One region of the Enterobacter sp. genome, then DNA from elsewhere that is predicted to be linked to it. Evidence: predicted binding sites of a transcription regulator. Region 1 holds the regulator's gene; each other region holds the start of a gene.
What was found. Region 1 encodes PurR, which represses purine synthesis genes. Its sites were predicted from a motif close to CANGCAAACGTTTGCNTG; they were not measured.

Region 1 (4,196 bases):
CGTACCCATAACATCCCCAGGCAGCCCACGGCAAAAATGGCCAGACCCAGCAGCAGTACCGGTTTACGACCAAAGCGATCCGAGAGCGGTCCCCAGAGCAGCTGTGCAAAAGCAAAACCGGCGAGGAACAAACTCAGGCTGGCACTGATGGCGGCAGCGGGGGTTTGCAAATCTTCCTGCATCGCGGCAAAAGCCGGCAGGTACATATCGGTGGCCAAAAAGCCCAGCACGCTTAAGCCGCCGAGCCAGACTAAAAAACCGTTCCTGGGTTGCATTATTTTATTCTCCTGAGGAGGCAGGTATACATTGGCGCTGAGTGTAGGGAGTGCAAAGCCGCTTGTGAAACGCTAATATTTGGCGGGTGCATTCAAATTTTTTGCAGGCAGAAAATGTGGTCAGATTATTCTCTTGAAGTGGTCGATGCTGTCGCGCGTAACGGCAGCTTCAGCGGTGCGGCGCAGGAGCTGCACCGCGTCCCTTCAGCCATCAGCTACACGGTGCGTCAACTGGAGGAGTGGCTGGCGGTTCCGCTGTTTGAGCGGCGGCATCGTGACGTGGAATTGACGCCCGCCGGGGCGTGGTTTTTGAAGGAAGGGCGTTCTGTTATCAAAAAAATGCAGATCACCCGCGAACAGTGCCAGCAGATCGCCAACGGCTGGCGGGGACATCTTTCCATCGCGGTGGATAACATCGTGAAGCCGGAACGCACCCGACAGATGATTGTCGATTTCTATCGTCATTTCTCTGACGTTGAGCTGCGGGTCTCGCAGGAGGTGTTCAACGGGGTGTGGGATGCGCTGGCGGACGGCAGGGCGGAGATGGCGATTGGCGCGACGCAGGCGATCCCGGTCGGGGGACGTTACGCCTTTCGCGACATGGGGATGCTGAGCTGGAAATGCGTGGTGGCCAGCGATCATCCTCTGGCAGCGATGGACGGGCCGCTTAGCGACGATACTCTGCGCAACTGGCCCTCGCTGGTGCTGGAGGATACGTCCCGTTCATTGCCCAAGCGTATCACCTGGCTTCTGGACAACCAGCGGCGGGTGGTGGCTCCGGACTGGGAATCGTCGGCGACGTGCCTCAGTGCCGGACTGTGCGTCGCGATGGTGCCCGTTCATTTTGCGCGTCCGCGCATCGATACCGGCGAATGGGTTGAACTGACGCTGGAAAATCCGTTCCCGGACGCGGCCTGCTGCCTGACCTGGCAACAAAATGATGTCTCGCCCGCCATGGCCTGGCTGCTGGATTATCTGGGGGACAGCGAAACGCTGAACCGGGAATGGTTACGGGAGCCAGCGTAGCTGGCCCCGTAAAGGGATTAACGACGGTAGTCGCGGAACGGACCGTCCGCTACGGAACGGCGTTCAATCAGGCGCGGGTGAACTTCAATGGACTGCGACTCTTCGCGCTTGTTGACGATCCTGTCGAGCAGCATATTGAAGGCCGTTTCGCCCAGCGAATCTTTCGGCTGGTGAATGGTGGTCAGCGCTGGGGTGAAGAAGCGCGCGTTACGCACGTTGTCATACCCGATCACGGAAATATCCTGCGGTACGCGCAGACCCAGTTCATCGGCGGCGCAGAGCGCGCCCATGGCCATGATGTCACCCCCGCAGAAAACGGCGGTCGGACGGTGCGGCTGGGAAACGATCTGCTGCATCGCGCGGTAGCCTGATTCCGGCTCAAAGTCGCCCTGCACGATCCAGTTTTCCGGCACGGTGATCAGCGCTTCTTCCATCGCTTTCATAAAACCGGCCAGACGGCCCGCGCCGGTGTTGCGCTCCAGCGGACCCGGGATCACGCCAATCTCGCGGTGACCGCGTTCGATCAGGTAACGTCCGGCCATGTAACCGCCTTCAAAGGCATTGTCGATAACGGAGTCGGTGAAATCCGCACGCGCTTCGCCCCAGTCCATAACGACCATGGGGATATGGCGATACTCTTCGAGCATCGACAGCACGGATTCCGGATACTCGGAACACATTACCAGCAGGCCGTCAACGCGCTTCTGCGCCATCATCGACAGGTAGGCGCGCTGTTTTTCAATGCTGTTCCACGCGTTGCCCAGAATCAGGGTATAGCCTTTCTGGAAGCAGTTTTTTTCAACCGCTTCAATGATCTCGGCAAAATAGGCCGCTTCACTACTGGTCGCCAGCAATCCAATGGACTTGGTGTGATTAACCTTGAGGCTACGCGCGACCGCACTTGGCGAATAGTGCAGCTCCTTGATCGCTGCCCAGACGGCGTTGCGCGTCTCTTCCGCCACAAAGCGGGTTTTGTTAATTACATGTGATACGGTTGTAGTGGAAACGTTTGCGCGTTTTGCTACGTCTTTAATTGTTGCCATTAAATGTCACTCCAGACCATATCCTAAGCTCCTGAAAAACTTGAAGGTAAACGTTTGCCTTCTCTCACCCTTATCACGCAATCTTGAATTGCGGCACGCCGGGAAAACGACACGGGACGTCAGGAGGGGGTCAATGGCCGGTACGCTAATAAATTTAGCGTGGAATTTTGTCCTATCTTGATGAAAAGGGGAAGAGGTAAAGTGGTTATCAGTATAAATCCAGGAAGATTTTTGACGTAATCTGTGCAAAAATGAGCAAGCTCACTTTTCGTGTGGGGATTAAAAGGAGAAAAATTGATGAGTACCGATCTTAAGTTTTCGCTGTTCACCACCGTTGTTGTGCTGGCTCTGATTGTTGCGGCCGGTCTGACGGCTGCGCTGCACTGATTTACGCGGAGGGAGAGCCTACTCCCTCCCGACTCCCCGGATTGTTACTTCTCTGGCAAAAATCTTTTGCCATTTTGTTAACTTCTCATTTTTTGTGATTGATGTCATGCTTTCCGCTTCTTTGTTCTGTGTCACCACATGACACGGCATCCGGAGTTGACGCATGAAAATCAATTTTCCCCTGCTGGCCCTGGCGATTGGCGCTTTTGGGATTGGCACCACTGAATTCTCCCCGATGGGGTTACTGCCCGTCATCGCCCGCGGCGTGGACGTCTCGATCCCTGCGGCAGGCATGTTGATCAGCGCCTACGCTATCGGCGTGATGGTGGGAGCGCCGCTGATGACGCTTCTGCTTTCTCATCGCGCGCGCCGCAATGCGCTGATTTTCCTGATGGCGATTTTCACCCTCGGCAACGTGCTTTCGGCCATTTCGCCGGACTACACCACGCTGATGCTGTCACGTATTCTGACAAGCCTCAACCACGGCGCGTTCTTTGGGCTGGGGTCGGTCGTGGCGGCAAGCGTGGTGCCAAAACACAAGCAGGCGAGCGCCGTGGCCACCATGTTTATGGGGCTGACCATCGCTAACATCGGCGGTGTTCCTGCGGCAACCTGGCTGGGAGAAGCGATCGGCTGGCGTATGTCTTTCCTGGCGACGGCCGGGCTGGGCGTGGTCGCGATGGTGGCATTGTTCTTCTCCCTGCCGAAAGGCAGCGCCGGAGAACGTCCGGAAGTGCGTAAGGAGCTGGCGGTGCTGATGCGCCCGCAGGTGCTTTCCGCGCTGCTTACCACCGTTCTCGGGGCAGGGGCGATGTTTACCCTCTATACCTATATTTCACCGGTACTGCATGACATTACCCACGCAACGCCTCTCTTTGTGACCGCGATGCTGGTGCTGATTGGCGTGGGCTTCTCGATCGGTAACTATCTCGGTGGGAAATTTGCCGACCGTTCCGTGAGCGGGACGCTGAAGGGCTTCTTAACTCTGCTGATTGTCATCATGATTGCCATTCCGTGGCTGGCGCGAAACGAGTTTGGCGCCGCGGTGGCGATGGTCGTCTGGGGTGCAGCAACGTTCGCCGTGGTGCCACCGCTGCAGATGCGCGTGATGCGTGTTGCGCATGAAGCGCCGGGCCTCTCATCCTCGGTCAATATCGGTGCCTTTAACCTGGGCAATGCGCTCGGTGCGGCGGCCGGTGGGGTCGTGATTTCAGGTGGTCTGGGATACAGCTTTGTGCCGGTGATGGGGGCAATCATTGCCGCGCTCGGCCTGCTGTTGGTGATGATGTCGGGGCGTAAACAGCCAGAAGCAGCCTGCGCTGCGGAATAAACCAAAAACGCAGAAGGGCGAACCCTTCTGCGTGTCTTTTACGCGGCGAAGTTCTTCGCCACAAAGTCCCAGTTAACCAATGCCCAGAAGTGTTCCAGGTAGTTCGGGCGCGCGTTACGGTAATCGATGTAGTAA
Region 2 (4,196 bases), on a different contig from region 1:
GGTGCTGGAGCAAAAGCAGCCTCAGCCCGTTGCACCGGATGCGCCGCCGGAACTCCGCGTCTCGGCGATCAATGCGGCCAGCGAAAAGCTGCTGACGCACCTTGGCGTCTGGGCAGATATTGTGGCGCACCGCGCCAGCTGCTATCACGGTATGGAAGTGTGGGATAAGGACAGCTTTGGTCATATTGCTTTTGATGATGAAAGCATGGGCTATAGCCATCTGGGGCACATCGTTGAAAACGCGGTGATCCACCACGCGCTGTGGCAGAAAGCACAGCAGTGCAGCGACGTGACGCTGATTGCGCCTGCGCAGATCCAGCAGGTGGCATGGGGCGAAAACGAGGCGTTTATCACCCTGCAGAGCGGCGACATGCTGACCGCGCGTCTGGTGGTCGGTGCTGACGGTGCCAACTCCTGGCTGCGGAATAAAGCCGACATCCCGCTGACCTTCTGGGACTATCGTCATCACGCGCTGGTCGCGACGATCCGTACCGAAGAGCCGCACGGCGGCGTGGCGCGCCAGATTTTCCACAACGACGGCATTCTGGCGTTCCTGCCGCTTGCCGATCCGCACCTGTGCTCGATTGTCTGGTCCCTGGTGCCGGAAAAAGCCCGGCAGATGCAGGAGGCGACGCCGGAGGCCTTTAACCAGGCGCTGTGCGTGGCCTTTGATAACCGCCTTGGCCTGTGCACGCTTGAAAGCGAGCGTCAGGTGTTCCCGTTAACCGGCCGCTACGCGCGTCAGTTTGCGGCGCACCGTCTGGCGCTGGTCGGTGATGCGGCGCATACCATTCATCCCCTGGCAGGACAGGGCGTTAACCTCGGCTTTATGGACGCGGCGGAGCTGGTTGAGGAGCTGCGTCGCCTGCATCGCGAAGGCAAAGATATCGGCCAGCATCTCTACCTGCGCCGCTACGAGCGCAGCCGCAAGCACAGCGCGGCGATGATGCTGGCTGGCATGCAGGGCTTCCGCGAGCTGTTTGCCGGCGCGAATCCGGCGAAAAAACTGCTGCGCGATATTGGCCTCAAGCTTGCTGACACCCTTCCGGGCGTTAAGCCCCAACTCCTCCGTCAGGCGATGGGTCTTAACGACCTGCCGGACTGGCTGCGTTAATTTAGACCCCTGTCACACTTTCTTTTCCCGGCCTCTGCGCCGGGGAAATTCCCTCGTTTGAAATATTCTAATTTCACGTCATTTTTCGCATTAGATAATCTAATGTCGTGTTTTTCTCGTTACGGAAATTTGGCCCGATTTTCCGCACGAAATATCACCATGTGCTAAATCCTGTTAGAGCATTGTTAATTTTGTGCTGGATTAATCGCATTTTTCCAGTGAATAACTCTGTAGTCTTTTTAGCGTTTTTTGGTCATAAGCTAATGTGATGACCCATTTTGCCTTATGGTTAACCGCCGGTTTCGGTGGTAAGTTCAGGTAAAAGAGAACGTTTGCGTCGGTGCCCGAACGCGGGGCCGATACCGGGTTTCACGGTGAATTTTTCAACGAGGACAAGATGGCTCAACAGACTCCTTTGTACGAACAACACGTGTTATGCGGCGCCCGCATGGTGGACTTCCATGGCTGGATGATGCCGCTGCACTACGGCTCGCAGATTGATGAGCACCACGCGGTGCGCACCGATGCCGGTATGTTCGACGTGTCCCACATGACGATTGTCGATCTGCGCGGTAGCCGCACCCGGGAGTTTTTGCGTTATCTTCTGGCAAACGACGTCGCCAAACTGAAGACGCCGGGTAAAGCGCTCTATACCGGCATGCTGAATGCCTCGGGCGGCGTGATTGATGACCTTATCGTTTATTACTTCACTGAAGATTTCTTCCGCCTCGTTGTAAACTCCGCCACCCGCGAAAAAGACCTCTCCTGGATCACCCAACACGCCGAACCTTATGCCATCGACATCACCGTCCGTGACGATCTGTCGCTGATCGCCGTGCAGGGGCCGAACGCGCAGGCGAAAGCCGCCTCTCTGTTTAACGACGAGCAGCGCAAAGCCACCGCTGGCATGAAGCCGTTCTTCGGCGTGCAGGCGGGCGATCTGTTTATCGCCACCACCGGCTACACCGGTGAAGCGGGCTATGAAATTGCGATGCCAAACGAGAAGGCCGCTGATTTCTGGCGTGCGCTGGTGGAAGCGGGTGTGAAGCCTGCGGGTCTGGGCGCGCGCGATACGCTGCGTCTGGAAGCGGGAATGAACCTCTACGGTCAGGAGATGGATGAAGGCGTCTCTCCGCTGGCCGCCAACATGGGCTGGACCATCGCCTGGGAACCGGCTGACCGTGACTTTATTGGCCGTGAAGCGCTGGAGATGCAGCGCGAGAAGGGTACTGAACAGCTGGTGGGTCTGGTGATGACCGAGAAGGGCGTGCTGCGCGGTGAACTGCCGGTGCGCTTTACCGATGCTGACGGCAATCCTCGCGAAGGCGTGATCACCAGCGGTACCTTCTCCCCGACGCTGGGCTACAGTATTGCACTGGCACGCGTGCCGGCGGGCATTGGCGAAACGGCTGTGGTGCAAATCCGCAACCGCAAAATGCCGGTCAACGTGACCAAACCGATTTTTGTTCGCGCCGGTAAGCCGGTCGCCTAACTATTTTTATCAGGAGAACTTCAATGAGCAATGTGCCAGCAGAACTGAAATACAGCAAAGAACACGAGTGGCTGCGCAAAGAGGCGGACGGCACTTACACCGTAGGGATCACCGAGCACGCGCAAGAGCTGCTGGGCGACATGGTGTTTGTTGACCTGCCTGACGTGGGCACGACCGTTAGCGCGGGCGACGACTGCGCCGTGGCGGAGTCCGTAAAAGCAGCATCTGACATCTATGCCCCTGTAAGCGGTGAGATTGTCGCCGTCAACGATGCGCTGAGCGATTCGCCGGAACTGGTCAACAGCGAGCCTTATGAAGGCGGCTGGATCTTCAAGATCAAAGCCAGCGACGAATCCCAGGTTGCCGCGCTGCTGGATGCGACCGCGTACGAAGCACTGTTAGAAGACGAGTAAGCCATTATCCCTCTCCCCTTTGCGGAGAGGGGAGGGTGAGGGAAACAGAAGACACCCTCACCCCAGCCCTCTCCCTCAGGGAGAGGGAGAAAACACATTCACTGCATGTTTCAGGAACCATCGCTCATGACACAGACTTTAAGCCAGCTTGAAAACCGTGGCGCCTTCATCGAACGTCACATTGGGCCGGATGCTCAGCAACAGCAGGAGATGCTGAAGACAGTTGGCGCGGATTCATTAAACGCACTGATCGGCCAGATTGTGCCAAAAGACATCCAGCTTGCCACGCCGCCTCAGGTGGGGGAAGCCACCACGGAATTCGCCGCGCTGGCGGAGCTGAAGGCCATCGCAGGCCTGAACAAGCGCTATAAGTCTTACATTGGCATGGGCTATACCAACGTGCAGTTACCGCCGGTTATCCTGCGCAACATGCTGGAAAACCCGGGCTGGTACACCGCTTACACCCCCTATCAGCCAGAAGTCTCCCAGGGCCGCCTGGAAGCACTGCTGAACTTCCAGCAGGTGACGCTGGACTTGACCGGCATGGATATCGCCTCCGCTTCTCTGCTGGATGAAGCGACCGCCGCCGCCGAAGCGATGGCGATGGCTAAGCGAGTGAGTAAGCTGAAAAATGCCAACCGCTTCTTCGTCGCGGCGGACGTGCATCCTCAGACGCTGGACGTGGTGCGCACCCGTGCGGAAACCTTCGGCTTTGACGTGATCGTCGATGACGCTGACAAAGTGCTGGATCATCAGGATGTCTTCGGCGTGCTGCTGCAGCAGGTGGGCACCACCGGTGAAGTTCACGACTACGGCGCGCTGATTGCCGAGCTGAAATCCCGCAAGGTGGTTGTTAGCGTTGCTGCCGATTTTATGGCGCTGGTGCTGCTGACTGCACCGGGCAAACAGGGCGCGGATATCGTCTTCGGCTCTGCGCAACGCTTCGGCGTACCGATGGGCTACGGCGGCCCGCACGCGGCGTTCTTCGGCGCGAAAGATGAATTCAAACGCTCCATGCCTGGCCGTATTATCGGCGTCTCCAAAGATGCTGCCGGTAATACCGCGCTGCGCATGGCGATGCAGACCCGCGAGCAGCATATCCGCCGCGAAAAAGCGAACTCCAATATCTGTACCTCACAGGTGCTGCTGGCTAACATCGCCAGCCTGTACGCCGTGT
Region 3 (4,196 bases), on a different contig from region 1:
CAGGAACCAGCGGTCGATGTTGGTCAGGTTGAACACGCCGTCCACGGACAGGCCCGCACGGAAGGCATCGGCGATGTACCAGATACGCTCTGCGCCCGCGTCTTTCAGCTCGCGGCGAATTTTAGTCAGCGCTTCCGGGTCGTCCAGACTCACTTTCGGGTCAAAGCCGGTCGCGCCCACTTCCAGGCCGCGCAGCGCTTTCTGCAGGGATTCCTGCTGGGTGCGGCCAATCGCCATCACTTCACCGACAGATTTCATCTGGGTGGTCAGACGGTCGTTCGCGCCCGCGAATTTCTCGAAGTTGAAGCGAGGAATTTTGGTCACAACGTAGTCGATGGACGGCTCGAAGGACGCAGGCGTGCGGCCACCGGTGATGTCGTTCATCAGCTCGTCGAGGGTGTAACCCACCGCCAGCTTCGCCGCCACTTTCGCAATCGGGAAGCCGGTCGCTTTAGACGCCAGCGCGGAGGAACGGGACACGCGCGGGTTCATTTCGATAACAATCAGGCGGCCTGTTTTCGGGTTAACCGAGAACTGCACGTTAGAACCGCCGGTTTCCACGCCGATTTCACGCAGTACCGCCATCGAGGCGTTACGCATGATTTGATACTCTTTGTCGGTCAGGGTCTGGGCTGGCGCAACGGTGATGGAGTCACCGGTGTGGATACCCATCGCATCGAAGTTTTCGATGGAGCAGACGATGATGCAGTTGTCGTTTTTATCACGCACCACTTCCATCTCGTACTCTTTCCAGCCAATCAGCGACTCGTCAATCAGCAGCTCTTTGGTTGGGGAGAGATCAAGACCGCGCTCACAAATCTCTTCGAACTCTTCACGGTTGTAGGCGATACCGCCGCCGGTGCCGCCCATGGTGAACGATGGACGGATGATGCACGGATAACCCACTTCAGCGGCAACGGCCAGCGCTTCTTCCATATTGTGTGCGATACCGGAACGCGCGGTGTCGAGGCCGATTTTCTTCATTGCCACGTCGAAGCGGCGACGGTCTTCTGCTTTATCAATGGCGTCGGCGGTCGCGCCGATCATGGTCACGCCGAACTCTTCCAGCACGCCCTGACGCTCCAGCTCCAGCGCACAGTTCAGCGCCGTCTGGCCGCCCATGGTTGGCAGCACCGCGTCCGGACGCTCTTTCTCGATGATTTTACGCACCACTTCCCAGTGAATCGGCTCGATGTAGGTTGCATCTGCCATTTCCGGGTCGGTCATGATGGTTGCCGGGTTGGAGTTCACCAGGATAACGCGGTAACCCTCTTCGCGCAGGGCTTTACACGCCTGCGCGCCGGAGTAGTCGAATTCGCAGGCCTGGCCGATCACGATCGGGCCAGCGCCAAGGATCAGGATGCTTTTTATGTCTGTACGTTTTGGCATTGTCTTCTCGGCTCCTGATTATTTAGCTGTCTTACGGTATTGCTCGATAAGTTCGATGAAGTGATCGAACAGCGGCGCGGCGTCGTGTGGACCCGGGCTGGCTTCAGGGTGGCCCTGGAAGCTGAATGCTGGCTTATCGGTACGGTGGATACCCTGCAGGGTGCCATCGAACAGCGACTTATGGGTCACGCGCAGGTTAGCCGGCATTGAGGCTTCATCGACGGCAAAGCCGTGGTTCTGCGCGGTGATCATCACCGTGTTGTTATCGATGTCTTTCACCGGGTGGTTACCACCGTGGTGGCCGAACTTCATCTTAACGGTGTTCGCACCGCTAGCCAGCGCCAGCAGCTGATGGCCGAGGCAGATGCCGAATACCGGGATGTCGGTTTCCAGGAAGGACTTGATGGCGGCGATGGCGTAATCACACGGCGCCGGGTCGCCAGGACCGTTGGACAGGAAAATACCGTCCGGATTCATCTTCAGCACGTCTTCGGCAGACGTTTGTGCAGGAACCACCGTCAGGCGGCAGCCGCGGTCAACCAGCATGCGCAGGATGTTGCGCTTGGCGCCGAAATCGTAGGCCACCACGTGGAACGGCAGCTCGCTCTCTTTTTTCGCTTCCGGCAGGTCGCCTTCCAGCGTCCAGCTACCCTGAGTCCAGCTGTAGGCTTCAGCAGTAGTCACTTCTTTCGCCAGGTCCATGCCGTTCAGGCCAGGGAAGGCTTTCGCTTTTTCAAGCGCCAGCGTCGCATCGAGGTTATCACCCGCGATGATACAGCCGTTCTGTGCACCCTTCTCGCGCAGCAGACGCGTTAGCTTACGGGTATCGATATCGGCAATCGCCACGATGTTATGGCGCTTCAGGTAAGAAGAAAGATCTTCGGTATTGCGGAAGTTGCTGGCAATCAGCGGCAGGTCGCGGATGACCAGGCCTTGCGCATGTACCTGAGAGGATTCTTCGTCAGCCGCATTGGTGCCGACATTGCCGATATGAGGATAAGTAAGAGTAACGATTTGGCGAGAATAGGAAGGATCAGTGAGGATTTCTTGATAACCGGTCATTGAAGTATTGAAAACGACTTCCCCAACCGCCGAACCCGTTGCCCCTATGGCCCGACCGATAAACTGGGTTCCGTCTTCCAGAACCAATAGCGCTGACTTAATCAAAACACCCTCCAGAGAATATTCACTCACTTTATTTGCATATTAATTCATAACCGTGTCATGAATCAATGCAAATGTGTTGCCAGCGGATTTTTGGCAAACGGCGGCATTCTGGAGATTTGGTGGGTAAAAGTCAACTTAAAACGGATATTTTGTTTAGTGTTTTGCAGCCCTGGCGAGAGTAATGCGGCTTAAGCGACAAAAAGATCAGGTAAATCACTGCTGAAAACGCTTGCGCGCCTGGTTTAATAAAAAATGTCGTGTTAGAGCATGAAAAAGTGGACCGGATGGTCAAAATTTACATTTCAGCAACGTTAAAACGCTACAAGATAAAGAAATTTAGATGCTTAATTAAAAATAACACATGAAACAGATAAAATAAAAGGGCAATAAAATATTGCCCTATGCAATCAAACAATTACGACTGCAATAACCACATCACGATGGGTAATAATGCTTACAAATTGTTGAGATCGAGCACATCTCGCATATCAAAAAGACCGCTTTTCTTGCTTTTAAGCCACAAAGCGGAACGTACGGCGCCGTTGGCGAACGTCATTCGGCTTGAAGCTTTATGCGTAATTTCGACACGTTCGCCAATATCGGCGAACATCGCCGTATGTTCGCCGACGATGTCACCCGCTCGCACGGTTGCGAAACCAATGGTGCCAGGCACGCGTTCGCCGGTGTAACCTTCGCGGGTATAGACCGCGCAGTCTTTTAAATCTTTATCAAGTGCATGAGCAATCGCTTCGCCCATCGCCAGCGCCGTGCCAGATGGCGCATCAACCTTGTAACGGTGGTGAGCTTCTACAATCTCGATATCGGTATAATTGCCCATCACCTTCGCGGCCTTCTCCAGCAGCTTCAGCATGACGTTAACGCCCACGCTGAAGTTTGCCGCGAAGACAATTGCAATCTCTTTTGATGCATCCTGGATAGCCTGCTTGCCCGCATCGTCAAAACCGGTGGTGCCGATCACCATCCCCTTGCCGTGCTGACGACAAAACGCCAGATGCGTGAGCGTCCCTTCCGGGCGGGTAAAATCGATGAATACATCGAAGTCCTCTTTTACCGCTTCCAGACTGCTTTGCACGGTAACGCCCGTGTGGCCAGCGCCCGCCAGCTCACCGGCATCGGTCCCCAGAAGCGAAGAACCTTCACGCTCCAGTGCCGCGCCAAGCGCTACGCCATCCATCTGAAGTGCCGCCTGAATAAGCTGACGGCCCATACGTCCACCCGCGCCCGCAATGGCGACACGGATCTGTGCATCATGCATAGTTATTCTCTTACGTTAAAATGATGTAAACCGTTTTCAGATTAACCAGCCTTGAGAAGCACTGCCAACTGAAAACACCGATAATTAGAATTTAACGTGAAACCGACTTAAATATCAGTAAAAGACATGATTTTGTCGTCACGATAAAGTAACGGGTAAAAAAAAGGCCAGCACAGGAGGTGCTGGCCTTTCATCAGAAAAAGGACTATTCAACTTCGCGGGCGTCGATGCGCAGTTCTTTCGGGACTTCGAAAACGATGTTCTCTTCACGCCCCTCCAGCGGCACCGCTTCGCCACCGCCCAGCTCCTGCAGACGGGAAATGACGTTCTGAACCAGAATATCTGGCGCAGATGCCCCGGCCGT

Region 2: the regulator PurR is predicted to act here: its motif matches at 1,436-1,453, upstream of gcvT (glycine cleavage system aminomethyltransferase GcvT).
Region 3: the regulator PurR is predicted to act here: its motif matches at 2,775-2,792, upstream of carA (glutamine-hydrolyzing carbamoyl-phosphate synthase small subunit).

Annotation. Positions count from the first base shown of each region.
Region 1 covers NZ_CDRQYH010000023.1:18,659-22,854, forward strand. The annotation lists gene punC (purine nucleoside transporter PunC) at 1-275, opposite strand, end outside; gene punR (DNA-binding transcriptional activator PunR) at 390-1,301, shown strand; gene purR (HTH-type transcriptional repressor PurR) at 1,319-2,344, opposite strand; gene cydH (cytochrome bd-I oxidase subunit CydH) at 2,642-2,731, shown strand; gene ACWYRJ_RS09505 (MFS transporter) at 2,895-4,061, shown strand; gene sodB (superoxide dismutase [Fe]) at 4,100-4,196, opposite strand, start outside.
Region 2 covers NZ_CDRQYH010000061.1:3,446-7,641, forward strand. The annotation lists gene ubiI (FAD-dependent 2-octaprenylphenol hydroxylase) at 1-1,114, shown strand, start outside; gene gcvT (glycine cleavage system aminomethyltransferase GcvT) at 1,512-2,606, shown strand; gene gcvH (glycine cleavage system protein GcvH) at 2,630-3,019, shown strand; gene gcvP (aminomethyl-transferring glycine dehydrogenase) at 3,146-4,196, shown strand, end outside.
Region 3 covers NZ_CDRQYH010000001.1:165,606-169,801, forward strand. The annotation lists gene carB (carbamoyl-phosphate synthase large subunit) at 1-1,389, opposite strand, end outside; gene carA (glutamine-hydrolyzing carbamoyl-phosphate synthase small subunit) at 1,408-2,556, opposite strand; gene dapB (4-hydroxy-tetrahydrodipicolinate reductase) at 3,011-3,832, opposite strand; gene ispH (4-hydroxy-3-methylbut-2-enyl diphosphate reductase) at 4,038-4,196, opposite strand, start outside.